Regions from separate parts of the Kosakonia beeri genome, predicted to be linked through region 1. Evidence: predicted binding sites of a transcription regulator. Region 1 holds the regulator's gene; each other region holds the start of a gene.

Region 1 (7,550 bases):
GATTGTATCGACCTCGAATGCCGGTACACCGCTCACTACCAATGCCACGCCGCTGTTAACGGTGGATGTCTGGGAACATGCTTATTACATTGACTACCGTAACGCCCGTCCGAACTATCTGGAACACTTCTGGGCGTTGGTAAACTGGGAGTTTGTGGCAAAAAATTTCGCCGCCTGAGATGACAGGAGGGGAAATCTCCCCTCCTGCTTAATCACTCTAGCGCAGTACAGACACGCTCCGCTTGCGAACGACGGGTAAACAGCACCAGCAGCAGTCCCAGCCCGGCGATGATCGCCCCCATCACCGGCACAAAGGCGTAACCCAGACCACCCGAAATCACCGCACCGCCGGCGGCGGCACCCAGCGCATTACCGAGATTAAATGCCCCAATATTGACAGAGGACGATAAGCCAGGTGCCTCATGCGCGACACGCATCACGCGCATCTGCAGCGGTGGCACCACAGCAAAGGTCGCCGCACCCCAGATCACCATACTGATAGCCGCACCTGCCTGACTTTGCGCCAGCAACGGGATCGCCAGCATAATAGCTATCAGTAGCACCAGAAAACCTTTCAGCGTAGCGGTTACAGAACGATCCGCCAGCTTACCGCCCAAATAATTACCAATCGAGAAGCCGACACCGATTAATACCAGCATGGCGGTAACAAAGACCGGCGTTGCGTCAGTGATGGTGTGCAGCACCGGCGCAATATAGGTATAAAGCGTGAACATCGCACCGGCGCCCAACACCGTCGTGAGCAGTGCCGATAAGACTTGCGGACGCAGCAACACGGCCAGCTCTTTACGCACATCGGGGCGCTCGCCCGCGCCACCTTTCGGCAGCGAGAAAAACAGGCTCAGCATCGCTATCACGCCCAGGCCTGCGGTAGCTAAAAACGACATCCGCCAGCCGATGGTTTCGCCCATCCAGGTGGCTGCAGGCACGCCGCCAATATTGGCAATGGTTAGCCCCATAAACATGGTGGCCACGGCGCTGGCCTGTTTCTCTTTCACCACCACACTGGCTGCGACCACCGAGCCAAGACCAAAAAAGGCACCGTGGTTAAGACTGGTAACAATACGCGCCAGCATCAACGTGGCGTAATCCGGTGCGATTGCTGAAAGCACATTACCGAGCGTAAAAATCGCCATTAAAAAGATCAGCGCGTTACGTCTGCCGCGATGTGAAAGTAGCAGTGTCATTAACGGCGCACCGACCATCACACCGACGGCATATGCGCTAATCAACATCCCCGCCGCCGGAATAGAAACATCAACGCCGCGGGCAATCACTGGCAGTAACCCCATCGGGGAGAACTCAGTGGTGCCAATGCCGAAGGCGCCAATCGCCAGGGCAAGCAAAGGAAAATTCACTTTCATAGATAGACTCCGGAAACACCGTGTCGGTGGATGACACTGTTGTAGAAGCCAAAAGTATGACAGTAATCACAAAAAACAGCAGTTAGCAAAATGACAAAAGATTATTGCGGGTTTGATAACAATGGGCAGAAAAGCGGGCAAAACGGAGGGAGAAAAAGCCTCTCCCTCGCGCGGGATCAATGCAGAGCTGCGGTCAGAGCGCCGAAAACAATCAGGCTCAGAACGATAATGGTGGTGAACAGTGAATACTTCAGGTCGGTGCTCATCAATTTTCTCCGTTTTAATTTCCACACAAAAAGTGCGTTAGCGCATTTTTGCACAAATAATCATAAAAATCTTGCAGGAATTCGTGAGACGAATGTTTTATCTCTTCCCCTTTTGCTCAAGATCAGACAAAATTCGACGCTAAATTTATTAGCGTACCGGCCATTGACTCCCCTCCTGACGTCCAGTGTCTTTTTCCCGGCGTACCGCATTCCCTTTCGCGGGTACAGGGTGATTGAAGGCAAACGTTTACCTTATGTATTATCAGGAGCTTAAGATATGGTCTGGAGTGACATCTGATGGCAACGATCAAAGACGTAGCGAAGCGAGCAAACGTTTCCACCACAACTGTATCACACGTAATTAACAAAACCCGTTTCGTCGCCGAAGAGACGCGCAATGCTGTGTGGGCGGCGATCAAAGAGTTGCACTATTCACCCAGCGCCGTCGCGCGCAGCCTGAAGGTGAATCACACCAAATCGATCGGTTTGCTGGCAACCAGTAGCGAAGCGGCGTATTTCGCTGAAATCATTGAAGCTGTCGAGAAAAAGTGTTTTCAGAAAGGGTATACCCTGATTCTCGGCAACGCCTGGAATGACCTTGAAAAACAACGCGCTTATCTGTCCATGATGGCGCAAAAACGCGTCGATGGTTTGTTAGTGATGTGTTCGGAATATCCGGAGTCGCTGCTCAGCATGCTGGAAGAGTACCGCCATATTCCGATGGTGGTGATGGACTGGGGCGAAGCCAAAGCTGACTTTACTGACTCGGTGATTGATAACGCCTTTGAAGGCGGCTATATGGCTGGTCGTTATCTGGTGGAGCGTGGGCATCGTGACATTGGCGTTATTCCCGGGCCGCTGGAGCGCAACACCGGCGCTGGGCGTCTGGCAGGCTTTATGAAAGCCATGACCGAAGCCATGATCACCGTGCCGGAAAGCTGGATTGTGCAGGGTGACTTTGAGCCGGAGTCCGGTTATCGCGCTATGCAGCAGATCCTGTCGCAGGCGCACCGTCCGACAGCCGTCTTCTGTGGGGGCGATATTATGGCCATGGGCGCGCTCTGTGCCGCCGATGAAATGGGCTTGCGCGTACCGCAGGATATTTCGCTCATTGGCTACGACAATGTGCGCAACTCCCGTTTCTTTACGCCGTCACTGACCACTATCCATCAGCCGAAAGACTCGCTGGGAGAAACGGCGTTTACCATGCTGCTGGATCGCATCGTTAACAAACGTGAAGAATCGCAATCCATTGAAGTCCATCCGCGCCTGATTGAGCGCCGTTCGGTTGCTGACGGCCCGTTCCGCGACTACCGTCGTTAATACTTTTCGGTGGGAGCCTTCACTCCGGCTCCCGCAACCATTCCCGGTTCAGTGTTTCACTGTCGCCCAAATAGTCCAGCAACCAGTTTAGCGCTGGCGAGGCTTCGTTTTGTTGCCATGTCAGGCAACAGGCTGCATCCGGGAAGGGATTTTCAAGTTCCAGCGCTACCCAGTCTCCGCTTTCCAGCCATGGCCGGGCAAAATGCGACGGGACCATTCCCACACATACCCCTGCCGACAGACACGCTTCCGACGAGGCCCAATCCGGTACCAGCACCCTCTTCTGGTTATCCAGCAGCCAGGTGATCCGCTTTGGCAGAGAACGGGAAGTATCTTCCTGGATCAATGAAGGCCAGTTGCGCAACGTTTCATCACTCAACGGGCTGTCGAGGCTCGCCAGCGGGTGACGGCTGGAAACAACGCACTTCCAGCTCAACATACCCATATCGCGGAACGCATAGCGCCCGCCCACCGGGATCGCCTGAGTGGCACCAATAGCCAGTTCAACTCGCCCGTCGGCCAGCGCATCCCAGACGCCGTTAAATACTTCCTGGTAGACCTGCAATTCCACATCGTCGAAGTGACGATAAAAATCGACGATCAATTGCCGGGTTCGGGCGGGCCTGACGATATTATCGACGGCAATCGCCAGTTTCCCACGCCAGCCATTGGCAATCTGTTGACACCGCTGACGTGTGACCTGCATTTTTTTGATAACAGAGCGCCCTTCCTTCAAAAACCAGACGCCTGCAGGTGTTAATTCCACGTCACGGTGGCGACGCTCGAAGAGCGGAACCGCCAGCCACTCCTCCAGCTGGCGCACGGTATAGCTCACCGCAGAAGGCACACGATGCAACTCCTGCGCTGCGCCGCTAAAACTGCCATTCCGTGCGACAGCATCAACCACTTCAAGAGAATATTCAGACCACATAATCTGCCTGCAAAAAAATTGAAATCACCACGCAAATATTAGCGTTTCACAAGCAGCAATGCACTCCTTACACTCGACTCCCCTGAACACCTGCACAAGAGATAAAATATCACCATGCAACCTGGCAAAGGATTTTTAGTCTGGCTCGCGGGCTTAAGCGTACTGGGCTTTTTAGCCACCGATATGTACCTGCCCGCTTTCAGCGCGATACAGCAAGATTTACAAACCTCCTCCGCGGTGGTCAGCGCCACGCTCAGTTTGTTTCTCGCTGGCTTCGCTGTCGCGCAGCTGATTTGGGGGCCGTTATCGGATCGGTATGGTCGCAAACCTGTCCTGTTAAGCGGGCTGGCTATTTTCGCCATCGGCTGCCTGGGCACTCTATGGGTGCGGGATGCCACATTATTGCTGGTCCTGCGTTTTGTACAGGCTGTCGGCGTGTGTGCCGCTACGGTAAGCTGGCAGGCTCTGGTAACGGATCACTATCCGTCACATCGCGTGAACCGTATCTTCGCGACCATTATGCCGCTGGTCGGGCTGACACCGGCACTGGCACCGTTGCTGGGTGCCTGGATCCTCGCGCATCTCTCCTGGCAGGCCATTTTCGCCACGCTGCTGATGATTACCTTACTGTTGATGATCCCGGCGTTACGGCTTAAACCCTCAACAAAAGCAGCCGCGCATGACGCGCAGCCGCTGACTTTTATGGATCTGCTCCGCGCCAGAGATTATCGCGGTAACGTGATTATCTATGCTGCCTGCTCGGCCAGCTTCTTCGCCTGGTTGACCGGTTCGCCGTTTATTCTGCACGACATGGGTTATGGCCCCGCGGTGATCGGCCTGAGCTATGTGCCGCAGACGATTGCTTTTCTGATTGGCGGTTACGGCTGCCGCGCCGCCCTGCAAAAATGGCAGGGAGAGCAGTTATTACCGTGGTTGTTGAGCGGGTTCGCGCTGAGTGTAATGGCAACCTGGGCCGTGGGCTTTATGCCTGGCGTGTCACTCACCGCGCTGCTGATCCCCTTCTGTTTCATGGCAATGGCAAACGGCGCTATCTATCCCATTGTTGTGGCCCAGGCGCTACGCCCTTTCCCGCAGGCCACCGGCCGTGCCGCAGCATTGCAAAATACGCTGCAACTGGGGTTATGTTTCCTCGCCAGTCTGATGGTTTCCTGGCTGATTGCGACACCGCTGCTGACCACCACCAGCGTAATGCTATCAATGGTGGTGCTGGCAACGGTTGGTTATCGCCTGCAACGTGCCCAACACCGTGACGCCACTGCAACAGATACCGTCACCACCTCGCGGTAAACATCGCATAGTCGCGCCAGCGACTATGCTTAAGTCACTGATTAGCATGCTAACAGTTTTCTGTTGAATCACCTGATATTGAAGCCTATACTAAATTTCGCTGTTCTATAAATACGATAAATATTATCAATTAACGGGCGTTGGATAGCGCCCGTTGTGCCATGGAAGACCATTCTGGCAAGGGTCGTCTCCCTTCCTCTGTTCTACGTCGGATATCAGCCTCACGGCGAAAACCGTGAGATTTCTCACAAGCCCGAAAAAGCGTCTACGCTGTTTGAAGGTTCTGATCACTGATGAGTGATGGAGAAGTTATGAGTTCATCGTGTATAGAAGAAGTTAGCGTACGGGATGATAATTGGTTCCGTATAGCAAACGAACTACTGAGCCGCGCAGGTATTCAGATTAACGGTCCTGCGGCGTCGGATATTCAGGTGAAAAATCCTGATTTTTTTAAACGCGTATTACAAGAGGGTTCGCTCGGACTCGGCGAAAGTTATATGGACGGCTGGTGGGACTGCGACCGTCTGGATATCTTCTTTACCAAAGTGCTCCGCGCTGGCCTCGAAAAACAACTCCCGCACCACTTAAAAGATACACTCCGCATTGCCGGAGCAAGATTATTTAATCTGCAAAGTAAAAAACGGGCCTGGATTGTCGGTAAAGAGCATTACGATCTTGGTAATGATCTGTTTACCCGCATGCTGGATCCACAGATGCAATACTCTTGCGCCTACTGGAAAGAGGCCAAAACGCTGGACGACGCACAACGGGCTAAGCTGACGCTTTGCTGTGAAAAGCTGCAGTTAAAACCGGGTATGCGCGTGCTGGATATTGGTTGTGGCTGGGGTGGTCTGGCGCAATTTATGGCGCAAAATTATGGTGTCAGCGTGGTGGGCGTGACCATTTCTGCTGAGCAGCAAAAACTGGCGCGGCAGCGTTGCGAAGGGCTGGATGTGGATATTCGCCTGCAGGATTACCGCGATTTGCATGACCAGTTCGACCGCATTGTCTCGGTCGGCATGTTTGAACACGTTGGGCCGAAAAATTACGCCACGTACTTCAGGGTGGTTGACCGTAACCTGAAACCGGAAGGGCTGTTTTTACTGCACTCCATCGGTTCAAATCAGACTGACCATAATGTTGACCCGTGGATCAACCGCTACATTTTCCCTAACGGCTGCCTGCCTTCAGTGCGCCAGATAGCCGAAGCCAGCGAACCCCATTTCGTGCTGGAAGACTGGCATAATTTTGGCGCCGATTATGATCGTACACTGATGGCATGGTATGAGCGTTTTCTTGCCGCCTGGCCGGAAATCGCCGACAACTACTCCGAACGTTTTAAACGTATGTTCAGTTACTACCTGAACGCCTGCGCGGGCGCTTTCCGTGCACGGGATATTCAGCTTTGGCAGGTTGTTTTTAGCCGGGGTGTGGAAAACGGGTTGCGCGTCGCGCGCTAACGCATGTCGCAGAGGACCAGAGGCCGCCCTGTTTCCAGTGCGGCCTCTGTTATTTTGCCCGTCAGGATCACTCTTCGTTGATCACCACAACAGCGGCTTCTTTCGCGGCCAGCACACGTTCTACCGTATCCACGACCGCCTGCGTTTGCGGATCGATCTCAATATTCACGCGATGACCCAGTTTCTTCGCCCCAAGCGTAGTGCGCTGTAATGTTTCCGGAATCAAATGAACGCAGAAACGCGTGGGCGTGACTTCACCCACCGTCAGGCTGATACCGTCAATGCCGATAAAGCCTTTATAAAGAATGTATTTCATCAGTGCAGGATCCTGCACCTTGAACCAAATCTGCCGGTTATTTTCGGAGGTGAGGATTTTGACGATTTCAGCGGTGGTCATAATATGGCCGGACATTAAATGCCCGCCGATTTCGTCGCTAAATTTGGCGGCGCGTTCAACATTGACCGTATCCCCGATCTCTAATTCACCGAGGTTAGTAATCCGCAGTGTTTCTTTCACCAAATCAAAACTGATATGGCTACCGTTGATCGCCGTGACCGTCAGGCAACAGCCATTATTGGCGATCGACGCACCGGTTTCGATGCCCTCCAGCATATACTCAGGGAGTTCAACAACGTGGGTGCGGAAATTGGGTTTATCATCAATAGACACCAGTTTTGCCGTGCCCTGTACAATACCAGTAAACATACCTACCACTCCTGTTACCATTCATACGGCGTGACCGTTTTCTTTACGCACAATAACAGGTGAAAATTGCCCTTGCCAGTCACAATCCCGGGGGCACCCGTTTTCCCTGACAGATGATGATAAGTTGTGCAAATCAGCGCCCGATAAGAAATAATTTTGTTCTATGGTTAACGT
Region 2 (7,550 bases), 1.8 Mb from region 1:
CACCCTGCCCCGATTAACGTTGGACAGGAACCCTTGGTCTTCCGGCGAGCGGGCTTTTCACCCGCTTTATCGTTACTTATGTCAGCATTCGCACTTCTGATACCTCCAGCATGCCTCACAGCACACCTTCGCAGGCTTACAGAACGCTCCCCTACCCAACAACACATAGTGTCGCTGCCGCAGCTTCGGTGCATGGTTTAGCCCCGTTACATCTTCCGCGCAGGCCGACTCGACCAGTGAGCTATTACGCTTTCTTTAAATGATGGCTGCTTCTAAGCCAACATCCTGGCTGTCTGGGCCTTCCCACATCGTTTCCCACTTAACCATGACTTTGGGACCTTAGCTGGCGGTCTGGGTTGTTTCCCTCTTCACGACGGACGTTAGCACCCGCCGTGTGTCTCCCGTGATAACATTCTCCGGTATTCGTAGTTTGCATCGGGTTGGTAAGCCGGGATGGCCCCCTAGCCGAAACAGTGCTCTACCCCCGGAGATGAATTCACGAGGCGCTACCTAAATAGCTTTCGGGGAGAACCAGCTATCTCCCGGTTTGATTGGCCTTTCACCCCCAGCCACAAGTCATCCGCTAATTTTTCAACATTAGTCGGTTCGGTCCTCCAGTTAGTGTTACCCAACCTTCAACCTGCCCATGGCTAGATCACCGGGTTTCGGGTCTATACCCTGCAACTTAACGCCCAGTTAAGACTCGGTTTCCCTTCGGCTCCCCTATTCGGTTAACCTTGCTACAGAATATAAGTCGCTGACCCATTATACAAAAGGTACGCAGTCACCCCATAAAGAGGCTCCCACTGCTTGTACGTACACGGTTTCAGGTTCTTTTTCACTCCCCTCGCCGGGGTTCTTTTCGCCTTTCCCTCACGGTACTGGTTCACTATCGGTCAGTCAGGAGTATTTAGCCTTGGAGGATGGTCCCCCCATATTCAGACAGGATACCACGTGTCCCGCCCTACTCTTCGAGCTCACAGCCTGTGTGCTTTTGTGTACGGGGCTGTCACCCTGTATCGCGCGACTTTCCAGACGCTTCCACTAACACACATGCTGATTCAGACTCTGGGCTGCTCCCCGTTCGCTCGCCGCTACTGGGGGAATCTCGGTTGATTTCTTTTCCTCGGGGTACTTAGATGTTTCAGTTCCCCCGGTTCGCCTCATTAACCTATGGATTCAGTTAATGATAGTGTGACGAGTCACACTGGGTTTCCCCATTCGGACATCGCCGGTTATAACGGTTCATATCACCTTACCGGCGCTTTTCGCAGATTAGCACGTCCTTCATCGCCTCTGACTGCCAGGGCATCCACCGTGTACGCTTAGTCGCTTAACCTCACAACCCGAAGATGTTTCGTAAAACATCATCAGTTGCGAAAATTTGAGAGACTCACAGAACAGTTCGCACTGTTCAGTGTTTCAATTTTCAGCTTGATCCAGATTTTTAAAGAGCAAATATCTCAAACATGACTCGCAAGCCAGTTTTGAGATATATCGGCAGGTGACTTTCACTCACAGACCAGCAAGTGGCGTCCCCTAGGGGATTCGAACCCCTGTTACCGCCGTGAAAGGGCGGTGTCCTGGGCCTCTAGACGAAGGGGACACTGAAGTCTCAATCGCAAGACGCCTTGCTTCTTACTTTTCATCAGACAATCTGTGTGAGCACTACAAAGGCAGGTTCTTTAAGGTAAGGAGGTGATCCAACCGCAGGTTCCCCTACGGTTACCTTGTTACGACTTCACCCCAGTCATGAATCACAAAGTGGTAAGCGCCCTCCCGAAGGTTAAGCTACCTACTTCTTTTGCAACCCACTCCCATGGTGTGACGGGCGGTGTGTACAAGGCCCGGGAACGTATTCACCGTAGCATTCTGATCTACGATTACTAGCGATTCCGACTTCATGGAGTCGAGTTGCAGACTCCAATCCGGACTACGACGCACTTTATGAGGTCCGCTTGCTCTCGCGAGGTCGCTTCTCTTTGTATGCGCCATTGTAGCACGTGTGTAGCCCTGGTCGTAAGGGCCATGATGACTTGACGTCATCCCCACCTTCCTCCAGTTTATCACTGGCAGTCTCCTTTGAGTTCCCGGCCGGACCGCTGGCAACAAAGGATAAGGGTTGCGCTCGTTGCGGGACTTAACCCAACATTTCACAACACGAGCTGACGACAGCCATGCAGCACCTGTCTCACAGTTCCCGAAGGCACCACTCCATCTCTGGAGTGTTCTGTGGATGTCAAGACCAGGTAAGGTTCTTCGCGTTGCATCGAATTAAACCACATGCTCCACCGCTTGTGCGGGCCCCCGTCAATTCATTTGAGTTTTAACCTTGCGGCCGTACTCCCCAGGCGGTCGACTTAACGCGTTAGCTCCGGAAGCCACGCCTCAAGGGCACAACCTCCAAGTCGACATCGTTTACGGCGTGGACTACCAGGGTATCTAATCCTGTTTGCTCCCCACGCTTTCGCACCTGAGCGTCAGTCTTCGTCCAGGAGGCCGCCTTCGCCACCGGTATTCCTCCAGATCTCTACGCATTTCACCGCTACACCTGGAATTCTACCTCCCTCTACGAGACTCTAGCCTGCCAGTTTCGAATGCAGTTCCCAGGTTGAGCCCGGGGATTTCACATCCGACTTGACAGACCGCCTGCGTGCGCTTTACGCCCAGTAATTCCGATTAACGCTTGCACCCTCCGTATTACCGCGGCTGCTGGCACGGAGTTAGCCGGTGCTTCTTCTGCGGGTAACGTCAATGAATAAGGTTATTAACCTTACTCCCTTCCTCCCCGCTGAAAGTACTTTACAACCCGAAGGCCTTCTTCATACACGCGGCATGGCTGCATCAGGCTTGCGCCCATTGTGCAATATTCCCCACTGCTGCCTCCCGTAGGAGTCTGGACCGTGTCTCAGTTCCAGTGTGGCTGGTCATCCTCTCAGACCAGCTAGGGATCGTCGCCTAGGTGAGCCGTTACCCCACCTACTAGCTAATCCCATCTGGGCACATCTGATGGCAAGAGGCCCGAAGGTCCCCCTCTTTGGTCTTGCGACGTTATGCGGTATTAGCTACCGTTTCCAGTAGTTATCCCCCTCCATCAGGCAGTTTCCCAGACATTACTCACCCGTCCGCCACTCGTCACCCGAGAGCAAGCTCTCTGTGCTACCGTTCGACTTGCATGTGTTAGGCCTGCCGCCAGCGTTCAATCTGAGCCATGATCAAACTCTTCAATTTAAAAGTTTGATGCTCATCGAATTAAACTTCGTAATGAATTACGTGTTCACTCGTGAGACTTGGTATTCATTTAGCGTCCGGAGACGTTAAGAATCCATGTCACTTTGAGTGCCCACACAGATTGTCTGATAAATTGTTAAAGAGCAGTTGCGACGCGCTTTAGCGCTCTGTCGCGAGGTGGCGTATATTACGCTTTCCTCTTTCAGAGTCAACCCTGATTTTCAGGATTTTTTCTCTTCAACCGAACCGGCTGTTTGTGTGAAGTGATTCACATCCGCCGTGTCGATGGAGGCGCATTATAGGGAGTTCTCGGCCCCCCGCAATAGAAAAATGACATAAAAATGACTGACTGCTGCATTCCACAGCAAAACCCGCCCTTATACCTATTTACACACAGACTTATCCACAATACGGCAAAAGGCTAAAAATTCGCGAGCGTTGCGCAAACGTTTTCGTTACAATGCCCGCGCAAAAATAACGCGTTCCAGAAGAGGTGTTAGATGAGTTTTCGGATCCTTTAGGATCATAAAATTCACCTAACGCTCTCTGTTCAAGTCAAATCCAGGGGATTTACCATGCAACAACGTCGTCCAGTCCGCCGCGCTTTGCTCAGTGTTTCTGACAAAGCGGGTATTGTCGAATTCGCACAGGCGCTCTCTCAGCGTGGCGTAGAACTGCTATCTACAGGCGGAACCGCGCGTCTGCTGGCAGATAAAGGCCTGCCAGTGACCGAAGTTTCCGACTACACCGGTTTTCCGGAAATGATGGATGGACGCGTTAAGACGCTGCACCCGAAAGTACATGGCGGGATCCTTGGTCGTCGTGATCAGGACGAGGCGATCATGGCTGAGCACGCGATCAAACCTATCGATATGGTCGTTGTTAACCTGTACCCGTTCGCACAGACCGTTGCCCGCGAAGGTTGCTCGCTGGAAGATGCCGTTGAGAATATTGATATTGGCGGCCCGACAATGGTGCGCTCCGCCGCGAAGAACCATAAAGATGTAGCGATCGTTGTGAAGAGCAGCGACTACGACGCCATTATTAATGAGATGGATGCGAACGATGGCTCACTGCTGCTCGCCACGCGTTTCGATCTGGCGATCAAAGCATTTGAACATACTGCCGCTTACGACAGCATGATCGCCAACTATTTTGGTAGCCTGGTACCGGCTTATCACGGCGAAAGCAAAGAACCTGCCGGCCGCTTCCCGCGCACGCTGAACCTGAACTTCATTAAAAAGCAGGATATGCGTTACGGCGAGAACAGCCACCAACAAGCCGCCTTCTATATAGAAGAAGAGATCAAAGAGGCATCCGTTGCTACCGCGCAGCAATTGCAGGGCAAAGCGCTCTCTTATAACAATATTGCCGACACCGATGCCGCGCTGGAATGCGTCAAAACATTCAGCGAAGCGGCATGCGTCATTGTAAAACACGCCAATCCGTGCGGCGTGGCAGTGGGTAACTCTATTCTGGATGCGTACGATCGTGCGTATAAAACCGACCCGACCTCGGCTTTCGGCGGCATTATCGCGTTTAACCGCGAACTGGATGCCCAAACTGCGCAGGCAATTATCTCCCGTCAGTTTGTTGAAGTGATCATTGCGCCATCCGCCACGGAAGAAGCATTAAAGATCACGGCAGCGAAACAGAATGTCCGCGTTCTGGTCTGTGGCCAATGGGAAAAACCTGTTGCCAGCCTTGATTTCAAACGCGTAAATGGCGGTTTACTGGTTCAGGATCGCGACCTGGGTATGGTCACCGAAAACGAACTGCGCGTCGTAACTCAACGCCAGCCTACTGCGCAGGAGCTGCGTGATGCGCTGTTCTGCTGGAAAGTAGCGAAGTTCGTGAAATCCAACGCCATTGTCTACGCAAAAGAGAACATGACTATCGGTATTGGCGCAGGCCAGATGAGCCGCGTCTACTCTGCAAAAATCGCCGGGATCAAAGCCGGTGACGAAGGGCTGGAAGTGAAAGGCTCTGCGATGGCGTCTGACGCCTTCTTCCCGTTCCGTGACGGTATTGACGCTGCGGCAGAGGTAGGTGTGACCTGCGTGATCCAGCCGGGTGGCTCTATCCGCGATGACGAAGTGATTGCCGCCGCTGATGAACATGGCATTGCGATGATCTTCACCGACATGCGCCACTTCCGCCATTAATCCACGGAGCAGACAATGAAAGTATTAGTGATCGGTAACGGCGGGCGCGAACACGCGCTGGCCTGGAAAGCAGCACAGTCGCCATTGGTTGATACCGTTTTCGTGGCACCGGGCAACGCAGGCACGGCGCTGGAGCCTACACTGCAAAATGTGCAGATTGCCGCAACGGATATTGCTGCCCTGTTGAGCTTTGCACAGAACGAAAAAATCGATTTAACCATCGTTGGTCCGGAAGCGCCGCTGGTCATTGGCGTCGTCGACGCATTCCGTGCAGCGGGACTGAAGATCTTTGGTCCAACGCAAGGCGCAGCCCAGCTTGAAGGCTCGAAAGCCTTTACCAAAGACTTCCTGGCGCGCCATAAGATCCCAACGGCGGAATATCAAAACTTTACCGATATCGAACCGGCGCTGGCTTACCTGCGGGAAAAAGGCGCGCCGATCGTGATAAAAGCCGACGGCCTGGCTGCGGGTAAAGGCGTTATTGTTGCCATGACGTTAGAAGAAGCAGAAGCCGCCGTCCACGATATGCTGGCAGGCAACGCCTTTGGCGACGCGGGCCACCGCATTGTGATTGAAGAGTTCCTGGATGGCGAAGAAGCCAGTTTCATCGTGATGGTTGACGGTGAGCATGTCCTGCCGATGGCGACCAGCCAGGATCACAAACGCGTGGGCAATGGCGACACCGGCCCGAATACCGGCGGCATGGGCGCTTACTCCCCTGCTCCGGTCGTGACCGATGAGGTTCACCAGCGCACTATGGAGCGCGTAATATGGCCGACCGTGCGCGGCATGGCGGCAGAAGGCAATACCTATACCGGCTTCCTGTATGCCGGTCTGATGATCGATAAACAAGGCAATCCAAAGGTTATCGAATTCAACTGCCGCTTTGGCGATCCGGAAACCCAGCCGATCATGTTGCGTATGCAATCAGACCTGGTGGAACTGTGTCTGGCGGCCTGTGAAGGCAAGCTGGATGAAAAGACCTCCGAGTGGGATCCGCGCGCTTCACTGGGTGTGGTCATGGCCGCTGGCGGCTATCCTGGCGATTACCGCACTGGTGACGAGATCCACGGTCTGCCGCTGGAAGAAGTCGCCGACGGCAAAGTGTTCCATGCGGGGACGAAACTCTCTGCTGACGATCGGGTATTGACCCAGGGTGGACGTGTTCTGTGCGTCACGGCGTTAGGTCATACCGTTGCCGAAGCACAACAGCGCGCATATGCATTAATGACTGATATTCAGTGGGATGACTGCTTTAGCCGCCAGGATATTGGTTACCGCGCGATTGCCCGCGAACAGGGCAAGTAAAAAGGTATTACATGTTGCCGGGTAGCAGGACAGTTACCCGGCCAACACGTTTCGCAGAACGTTTCAGCAGAGCACCACCAGGCGATATCAAAAACTCTTCTCTGTCGGTTGCCAGCGGCAGAAATCCTCATTAGCTACCAGCAAAATCTGTGCGCCTTCGGGTGCTTCCAGCCACGCCACGCTTACCGCCACCTTAGAATGGTTCTGACGTCGCTCAATACGTTCCAGCGCGTAGCTATCCAGCGCCGGCTTCACCGTTTGCCCTTCACAGGTTTGTATGGTGCGATTCGCCTGCCAGCGTCCCTGACGCAGCACCACCCGCCCCAGCCGCAGCGCATCGCTGGTCTGACGAATTTGCTCAGCACGGTAGCGGTATAACGCGACCTGATCGCCGGAGAGTTGCTGTTTCTGGCCGCCCACATCGCGTTGCATAAAGCTCAGCTCACCGCGGTCATCAAAACGGGCGCGGATATGCTCAGGGGGGGTACCGTAGACCGTGAGTTCGACGAGGGTCAACGCATCGCCTTGCCAGCGATACTCGCCCAGAGTGGTATTCCCGCGATGCCATGGGCTAAAAGCGGAAAGCAGATGCGTCTCTCCACCCGAATCTTTACGCCAGATACGCACCGCGCCTTGATCGCTGGCAAAACCGCTGGCGGTAAAGGGAGGGAGTGATGAATCATGGCTACAGCCCGCCAGCAACAGCATACCGGCCAGCGTTAACGGGCGACGCCAGAATGACAAAAGGGGCGAAACCGCCCCTTCGACAAAACTGTTCACTGCCACGCTGTCTTACTTAACAGAGTCTTTCAGTGCCTTACCAGAAACAAATGCCGGCACGTTAGC
Region 3 (7,550 bases), 970 kb from region 1:
TTGAAGGCGTACGTCGCGGTATCGATATGTTTGACTGCGTTATGCCAACGCGTAATGCCCGTAATGGCCATTTGTTTGTGACCAATGGCGTGGTGAAAATCCGCAACGCGAAATATAAAAGCGATACCGGCCCGCTCGATCCCGAGTGTGATTGCTATACATGTCGCAATTATTCGCTTGCCTACTTGCATCATCTTGATCGTTGCAACGAAATATTGGGCGCGCGTCTCAACACCATTCATAACCTGCGGTTCTATCAGCGCTTAATGGCTGGTTTACGCAAGGCTATTGAAGAGGGTAAATTAGAGAGCTTCGTAGCGGATTTTTACCAACGTCAGGGTCGACCTGTTCCGCCTTTGAACGTTGATTAATTTAATAATGAGGGAATTTGAATGAGCTTTTTTATTTCTGATGCGGCAGCCGCAGCAGGCGCGCCGGGACAGAGCAGCCCGCTGTCTCTGGTCCTGATGCTGGTTGTGTTCGGTCTGATTTTTTACTTCATGATCCTGCGCCCGCAGCAAAAACGCACCAAAGAGCATAAAAAGCTGATGGACTCCATCGCTAAAGGTGATGAAGTGCTGACCAACGGTGGTCTGGTTGGCCGCGTAACTAAAGTAGCGGAAACTGGCTACATTGCTATCGCGCTGAATGACACCACTGAAGTGGTCATCAAACGTGACTTCGTAGCTGCCGTTCTGCCGAAAGGCACCATGAAGGCGCTGTAATATTCCGTTTTCCCAAAGGGAACTGCCGTGTTAAACCGTTATCCTTTGTGGAAGTACATTATGCTGGTCGTCGTGATTATCGTCGGCCTGCTTTACGCACTTCCCAACCTGTATGGTGAGGATCCGGCTGTTCAGGTCACTGGCGCGCGCGGTGTCGCCGCCAGTGAACAAACGCTGATCCAGGTCCAGAAAAGTCTACAAGAAGAAAAAATCAACGCGAAGTCTGTGGCACTGGAAGAAGGTACCATTCTCGCTCGCTTCGACTCGACTGATACGCAGCTGCGCGCCCGTGAGGTGCTGCTAAACGCATTAGGCGATCAGTATGTCGTGGCGCTTAACCTGGCGCCGGCAACTCCGCGCTGGCTGACCGCCATCAAAGCGGAGCCGATGAAACTCGGTCTCGATTTGCGCGGTGGCGTGCACTTCCTGATGGAAGTGGACATGCAAACGGCGCTGAGCAAATTGCAGGAACAGAATATCGATAGCCTGCGCAGCGACTTGCGTGACAAAGGCATTCCTTACACCAACGTGCGTAAGGAAGATAACTATGGGCTGAGTATTCAGTTCCGCGACAGTGCGGCGCGCGATCAGGCCAACACCTGGCTGACCAGCCGTCACCGCGATCTGGTTATCTCCAACCAGGGCGACAATGTCCTGCGTGCTGTGATGAGCGATGCGCGTCTCAGCGAAGCTCGCGAATATGCTGTTCAGCAGAACATCAACATCCTGCGTAACCGTGTGAACCAGCTTGGCGTAGCCGAACCGCTGGTGCAGCGTCAGGGTTCTGACCGCATTGTGGTCGAACTGCCGGGTATTCAGGATACCGCGCGGGCGAAAGAGATTTTGGGCGCTACCGCGACGCTGGAATTCCGTCTGGTCAACACCAGCGTGGATGCATCTGCTGCGGCTGCCGGCCGTGTGCCGGGTGATTCGGAAGTGAAACAGACCCGCGAAGGTCAGCCTGTCGTGCTGTACAAACGCGTGATCCTGACCGGTGACCATATCACCGACTCAACGTCCAGCCAGGATGAATACAACCAGCCGCAGGTCAACATTTCCCTGGACAGCGGTGGCGGTAACATCATGTCTAACTTCACCAAGGACAATATCGGCAAGCCGATGGCGACCCTGTTTGTGGAGTACAAAGACAGCGGCAAGAAAGACGCCAATGGTCGCTCGGTGCTGGTGAAACAGGAAGAGGTGATTAACATTGCCAATATCCAGTCTCGCCTGGGCAACAGCTTCCGTATTACTGGTATTAACAACCCGAACGAAGCGCGCCAGTTGTCGCTGCTGCTTCGTGCAGGTGCGCTGATTGCGCCGATTCAGATTGTGGAAGAACGAACCATTGGTCCAACGCTGGGTGCGCAGAACATTACCCAGGGTCTGGAAGCCTGCCTGGCAGGTCTGGTGGTTTCTATCATCTTCATGATCTTCTTCTATAAGAAGTTCGGTTTGATTGCGACCTCGGCGTTGATCGCTAACCTGGTGCTGATCGTCGGTATTATGTCGCTGTTGCCTGGCGCAACGCTGACCATGCCGGGGATTGCGGGGGTGGTACTTACCCTTGCGGTAGCGGTGGATGCGAACGTACTGATAAACGAACGTATTAAGGAAGAGCTGAGCAACGGGCGTTCCGTACAGCAGGCTATCCATGAAGGTTATCAGGGCGCGTTTTCTTCGATCTTTGATGCTAACGTCACGACGTTGATCAAAGTGCTGATCCTCTATGCAGTAGGGACTGGCTCGATTAAAGGCTTTGCGATCACCACTGGTATTGGTGTGGCGACGTCTATGTTCACCGCTATTGTCGGTACCCGTGCCATCGTCAACCTGTTGTACGGCGGCAAACGCATTAACAAGCTGTCTATCTGAGGAGTGCGTTGTGGCACAGGATTATACTGTTGAACAATTGAACCACGGCCGTAAAGTCTGGGACTTTATGCGCTGGGACAACTGGGCTTTCATCATTTCCGGCGGATTGCTGATCCTTTCCATCGCTGTGATGGGCGTTCGCGGCTTTAACTGGGGTCTGGACTTTACTGGCGGCACCGTGATTGAAATTTCGCTGGAAAAACCGGCGGACATGGATCTCATGCGTGAGGCCTTAGAGAAAGCTGGTTTTGCCGATCCGCTGCTGCAGAACTTTGGCAGCAGCCGCGACATCATGGTGCGTATGCCGCCTGCGCAGGGTGAAACCGGCGGGCAGGTGCTGGGTAGCAAAGTGGTGAGCGTCATTAACGAAGCGACCAGCCAGAATGCCTCGGTTAAGCGTATTGAGTTCGTCGGCCCGAGTGTGGGTGCTGATCTGGCGCAAACCGGCGGCATGGCGCTGCTGGTCGCGCTGATTAGCATTCTTGTATATGTCGGCTTCCGTTTTGAATGGCGTCTGGCTGCGGGCGTGGTTATCGCGCTGGCGCACGACGTGATCATCACTATGGGCGTGCTGTCGCTGTTTAAGATCGAGATTGACCTGACTATCGTCGCTTCACTGATGTCGGTGATTGGTTACTCGCTTAACGACAGTATCGTGGTATCTGATCGTATTCGTGAGAACTTCCGTAAGATCCGTCGCGGTACGCCGTACGAGATCTTCAACATCTCGCTGACACAGACATTGCATCGTACTTTGATCACTTCCGGCACGACATTGGTGGTGATCCTGATGCTGTATCTGTTCGGCGGAGCAATGCTGAAAGGCTTCTCGCTGACGATGCTGATCGGTGTTTCCATTGGTACCGCTTCTTCTATCTATGTTGCATCGGCGCTGGCGCTGAAATTGGGTATGAAGCGCGAGCATCTGCTGCAGCAGAAGGTTGAGAAAGAAGGGGCGGATCAGCCGTCAATTCTGCCGTAATATTCTGTTTACTGATGAAACCGCAGCTCCGGCTGCGGTTTTTTTTGCCTGCGTTTTATCTTCTCGCCGGGTGGATAAAAAAAACGATCACTCCTGACAGTATGCTGTCAGGAGGGGGATGGCACACTCTCCTTGCTGACTAAACATAAAGGAGAGGGACATGAACACATTAATCAACTGGTTTGAGCTGCCGGTACAACAACTGGATCGCGCTGTGGACTTTTATCAACACGTTCTGGGTGGCGAGTTTCGTCACGAAACGATAGGGCAGATTGAGATGGCGGTTTTTCCCCACACTAAACCGGCCACTGGCGGTGCGTTGGTAAAAGGACCGATGTTCAAATCTGCAACCGGCGGGGCCATCGTCTACCTGAGCACAGCGAATCTGGATGTTGCGCTTAAGCGTGTACGTGACAAAGGGGGCGAGTGCGTTTTCGGCCCTGAAGTATTACCGCATAATATTGGCACCATTGCGTTAATTATTGACAGTGAAGGTAACCAGGTTGGTTTGCACCAGCCTGCATAACCAATCCCAGGCCTGCGCATTGTGCGCAGGCTGACATGATTCAGGAAGAACCTCATGAGCCGCCGCGCCGATCGCCTGTTTCAGATAGTGCAAGTACTGAGAACGCGCCGACATGTTACGGCGGCTTTACTGGCTGAACGACTGGAAGTGTCTGAGCGCACGATTTACCGCGATATTCGCGATTTGTCGTTGTCTGGCGTACCGATTCAGGGCGAGTCGGGTAGCGGTTATCGTTTGATGCCGGGTTTTGATCTGCCGCCGCTGATGTTTACCAGTATGGAAGTCGAGGCGTTGATCGCTGCGATTGGCATGCTGCAAACCTGGAGCGGCGATGTGCTGGCGCGCGCGGCGGGATCGGCGCAAGAAAAACTGATAGCCGTATTGCCGCATGAGAAACGGATCGCTGCTGAACGTAACTGTATTATTTCACCGAATTTCAATAGGTATCCGCAGGTGCGGGTGTGGTTTGATGTTATCCATCAGGCAATGCGCCTGCATCAGGAACTGCATATTCAGTATGAAAATGACAAAGGCGAAAGCTCAGAACGAGTGATCCATCCTCTGGGCTTGTCATTTATGGGCGCGGTCTGGGTGTTGGTGTCGTGGTGTTTGCTGCGTAATGATTACCGCTGTTTCCGGTTGGATCGCTGTAAGAGCGTGACATTCACCGGCCAGCCTTTTGCTGAACGGGCAGATCGTTCGATGCAGGCATTTATTGCCCTGCAAAAGCGTCAACGGCAATAAAAAAGCCGACCTTACGATCGGCTTTTCTGACGCGTTGGCACACGGTGCTAACAGCGGATTAGAAGTTGTAGCCCACCACCAGGTAACCACCCCAACCGGTAGAGCGTGCATAGACATCGCCACCCAGGGCGGCATCATCTTTAAACTGACCGCCATTGTGCCAGTAACGCGCAACCACAGAGTAATGCCAGTGATCATAACCCAGAGAGAGGATATGGCTGGACGCGATGGAGTTGTTGGTGCGTACCTGTTCGCCATTCACGTAGTAACGGCTGTCGCCGAGATCGGAACCCCAGTCAAAGTTGGTGAAGCCGATGTAGCTCAGCTGGCCGCCCCACAGGGAAGTGATCGGCACGAAGTACTTCACTTTGAAACGGTAGCCATCCCACTCGTTCTGGTTGGCTGCGCCATAGTTCTGCCACTGGTATTTGGCGTACACGTTCAGCGACAGGCTCATCGGCAGACCGGTGTCGATGTCGGTACCCAGACCCATGTACCAGGTGCTCTGGCGGCCAGAAGCGTTGCGACCCATATCGTAGATATAGTTGTTAGCGATATACCACTCTTTGAACGGGCCAAAGCTCAGGTTGGTGCCGGTCAGCTTATCAATGGAGAAACGCGGCTCAATTTCCATAAACAGTGGCGAACCGTGGTTCCAGATCCCCTTCGCACCGGTGTTACCACCGAAGAAGACCGGGGCATCCAGGTAGCCGTAGAAATCAAACCAATCTTTCTTCGCGAACGCTTCATATTCCAGGTAAGTATCGTTACGCGGAACTGGCCCGAAACGGGTGTGATAACTCCCTACCACGTTTACGCTCTGGTGCCACCAGTCGGAAACGTATTCGGGTTTGCTGTTATCCGCTGCGTTAACAGTAAAAGAAGCGGAAAGCGCCAGAGCAGCACCGGCTGCGAGAATAGTTTTTTTCATCATTTCGCCACTGATTGAGATCCCAGAAGGGAGTGAAAGAAAGCACGCATTACATAAATGTTTCATATTTATGGGCGCCTATTATAAGTATCCACGCTCACAAAAATATGTGTTGTTTCACATTATTGACACACGCGTAATCGATTGCGTTCACGTTTGCGTGCAATAAACGACGGGGATTGTACTGGCATTTATTGATATTGCAACTTTATGAATGTGATGACAGAAGGCAGGGAAAGTAGAGAAAGGGTGATAGAAAGTAAGAAAGGGCGACAATGTCGCCCTGAAACTTATTGCATATTTGGCACAGCGGCAGGCTGGATATCATGAATGCGCACAAAACCTAATTGATCTGGCGTAATGCCGTTCAACTGCAGCGGAATATCGACATCGCTTGGCGCAAGAGTGCTGGCAGGGGCGTTAATTAGCTGATTCTGCACATTGACTTCCTGATAATTTTCCGTGGTCCCCTGGATTTGGCCCCATTCGACTGTGCCGCTGAACGCCGGTAACGGATCGTTGGATTCTCCCTGAATGCGAAGCAGGACACGGGTACCGCCAGCATTCGGCGCAACGTTCTGCAGCGACATACGCAACATTCCAATCTGGCTGTTCAGCCGCGCCGGTGTATTGGCGCCAGGCAATAAATAAACGCCGCTGCCGGATTTCGCATTCAGGCTGTTTTGCTGGGTGATCTTCACCGTCTCTTGGTTCAGCCTGGTCATTTCTTTATTGAGCGTACTGACGTTTTTGTGCAGCTGACTCACTTCGCTTTGCTGGGCGCAGGCACTGAGGGCAAAAAGGCTTCCCAGTAAGAGTGTTCTTAGGTAACGTCTTGTCATTGTGTCTGTTTCCTGGAAAAAGAGGCGTTGGATAATGGTAGATCGCCGCGGCGCGCTTGCCATCGATCCATTATCTCAAAAACGGTCTGCCTTTGTAGTCATGCCAGTTCGGGGTAAAATAGATTTCAGTTAACTCTAACGTCAGGACACCGTATGCATTGCCCATTCTGTTTCGCCGTGGATACCAAAGTAATCGATTCTCGTCTGGTGGGTGAGGGCTCATCCGTCCGCCGCCGTCGGCAGTGCCTGGTCTGCAATGAACGTTTTACCACTTTCGAAGTGGCGGAACTTGTCATGCCACGTGTAGTGAAAAGCAATGATGTGCGCGAGCCGTTTAACGAAGATAAATTACGTAGCGGCATGTTGAAAGCGTTGGAAAAGCGCCCAGTGAGTGCTGATGACGTAGAAATGGCACTGAATCACATCAAATCGCAACTTCGCGCAACAGGCGAACGTGAAGTGCCGAGTAAAATGATCGGTAATTTGGTGATGGAACAGCTGAAAAAGCTCGATAAAGTCGCCTATGTGCGCTTTGCTTCCGTGTACCGCAGCTTTGAAGATATCCGCGAGTTTGGCGAAGAGATCGCCCGTCTACAGGACTAAGCATGCAGGACGAAATATACATGGCGCGTGCGCTGAAACTGGCGCAGCGCGGACGTTTTACCACTCACCCGAACCCGCGTGTCGGCTGTGTGATTGTCAACAATGGCGAGATTGTTGGTGAAGGTTTCCACTATCGCGCCGGTGAGCCGCACGCTGAAGTGCATGCCTTACGTATGGCGGGCGATCGTGCGCGCGGTGCAACGGCTTATGTCACGCTGGAGCCATGCAGCCATCATGGTCGCACGCCCCCCTGCTGTGAAGCGCTTATCACCGCTGGTGTCGCTCGCGTAGTCGCCGCCATGCAGGATCCCAATCCGCAGGT

Evidence for each region. Region 1 encodes PurR, which represses purine synthesis genes. Its sites were predicted from a motif close to CANGCAAACGTTTGCNTG; they were not measured.
Region 2: purH (bifunctional phosphoribosylaminoimidazolecarboxamide formyltransferase/IMP cyclohydrolase) is a predicted target of PurR. The motif match lies at 3,671-3,688, and genes of this name have one in related genera.
Region 3: ACUY4S_RS17950 (nucleoside-specific channel-forming protein Tsx) is a predicted target of PurR. The motif match lies at 5,917-5,934, and genes of this name have one in related genera.

The regions. Positions count from the first base shown of each region.
Region 1 covers NZ_CM135106.1:2,813,829-2,821,378, forward strand. The annotation lists gene sodB (superoxide dismutase [Fe]) at 1-178, shown strand, start outside; gene ACUY4S_RS13390 (MFS transporter) at 213-1,382, opposite strand; gene cydH (cytochrome bd-I oxidase subunit CydH) at 1,559-1,648, opposite strand; gene purR (HTH-type transcriptional repressor PurR) at 1,946-2,971, shown strand; gene punR (DNA-binding transcriptional activator PunR) at 2,991-3,902, opposite strand; gene punC (purine nucleoside transporter PunC) at 4,017-5,210, shown strand; gene cfa (cyclopropane fatty acyl phospholipid synthase) at 5,522-6,670, shown strand; gene ACUY4S_RS13420 (riboflavin synthase subunit alpha) at 6,738-7,376, opposite strand.
Region 2 covers NZ_CM135106.1:4,620,577-4,628,126, forward strand. The annotation lists rRNA gene ACUY4S_RS21840 (23S ribosomal RNA) at 1-1,339, opposite strand, end outside; tRNA gene ACUY4S_RS21845 (tRNA-Glu) at 1,531-1,606, opposite strand; rRNA gene ACUY4S_RS21850 (16S ribosomal RNA) at 1,692-3,231, opposite strand; gene purH (bifunctional phosphoribosylaminoimidazolecarboxamide formyltransferase/IMP cyclohydrolase) at 3,807-5,396, shown strand; gene purD (phosphoribosylamine--glycine ligase) at 5,412-6,704, shown strand; gene ACUY4S_RS21865 (DUF1481 domain-containing protein) at 6,792-7,484, opposite strand; gene hupA (nucleoid-associated protein HU-alpha) at 7,497-7,550, opposite strand, start outside.
Region 3 covers NZ_CM135106.1:3,784,978-3,792,527, reverse strand. The annotation lists gene tgt (tRNA guanosine(34) transglycosylase Tgt) at 1-371, shown strand, start outside; gene yajC (preprotein translocase subunit YajC) at 393-725, shown strand; gene secD (protein translocase subunit SecD) at 753-2,600, shown strand; gene secF (protein translocase subunit SecF) at 2,611-3,582, shown strand; gene ACUY4S_RS17960 (VOC family protein) at 3,743-4,108, shown strand; gene ACUY4S_RS17955 (helix-turn-helix transcriptional regulator) at 4,163-4,852, shown strand; gene ACUY4S_RS17950 (nucleoside-specific channel-forming protein Tsx) at 4,911-5,783, opposite strand; gene ACUY4S_RS17945 (SadB/YajI family lipoprotein) at 6,074-6,625, opposite strand; gene nrdR (transcriptional regulator NrdR) at 6,779-7,228, shown strand; gene ribD (bifunctional diaminohydroxyphosphoribosylaminopyrimidine deaminase/5-amino-6-(5-phosphoribosylamino)uracil reductase RibD) at 7,231-7,550, shown strand, end outside.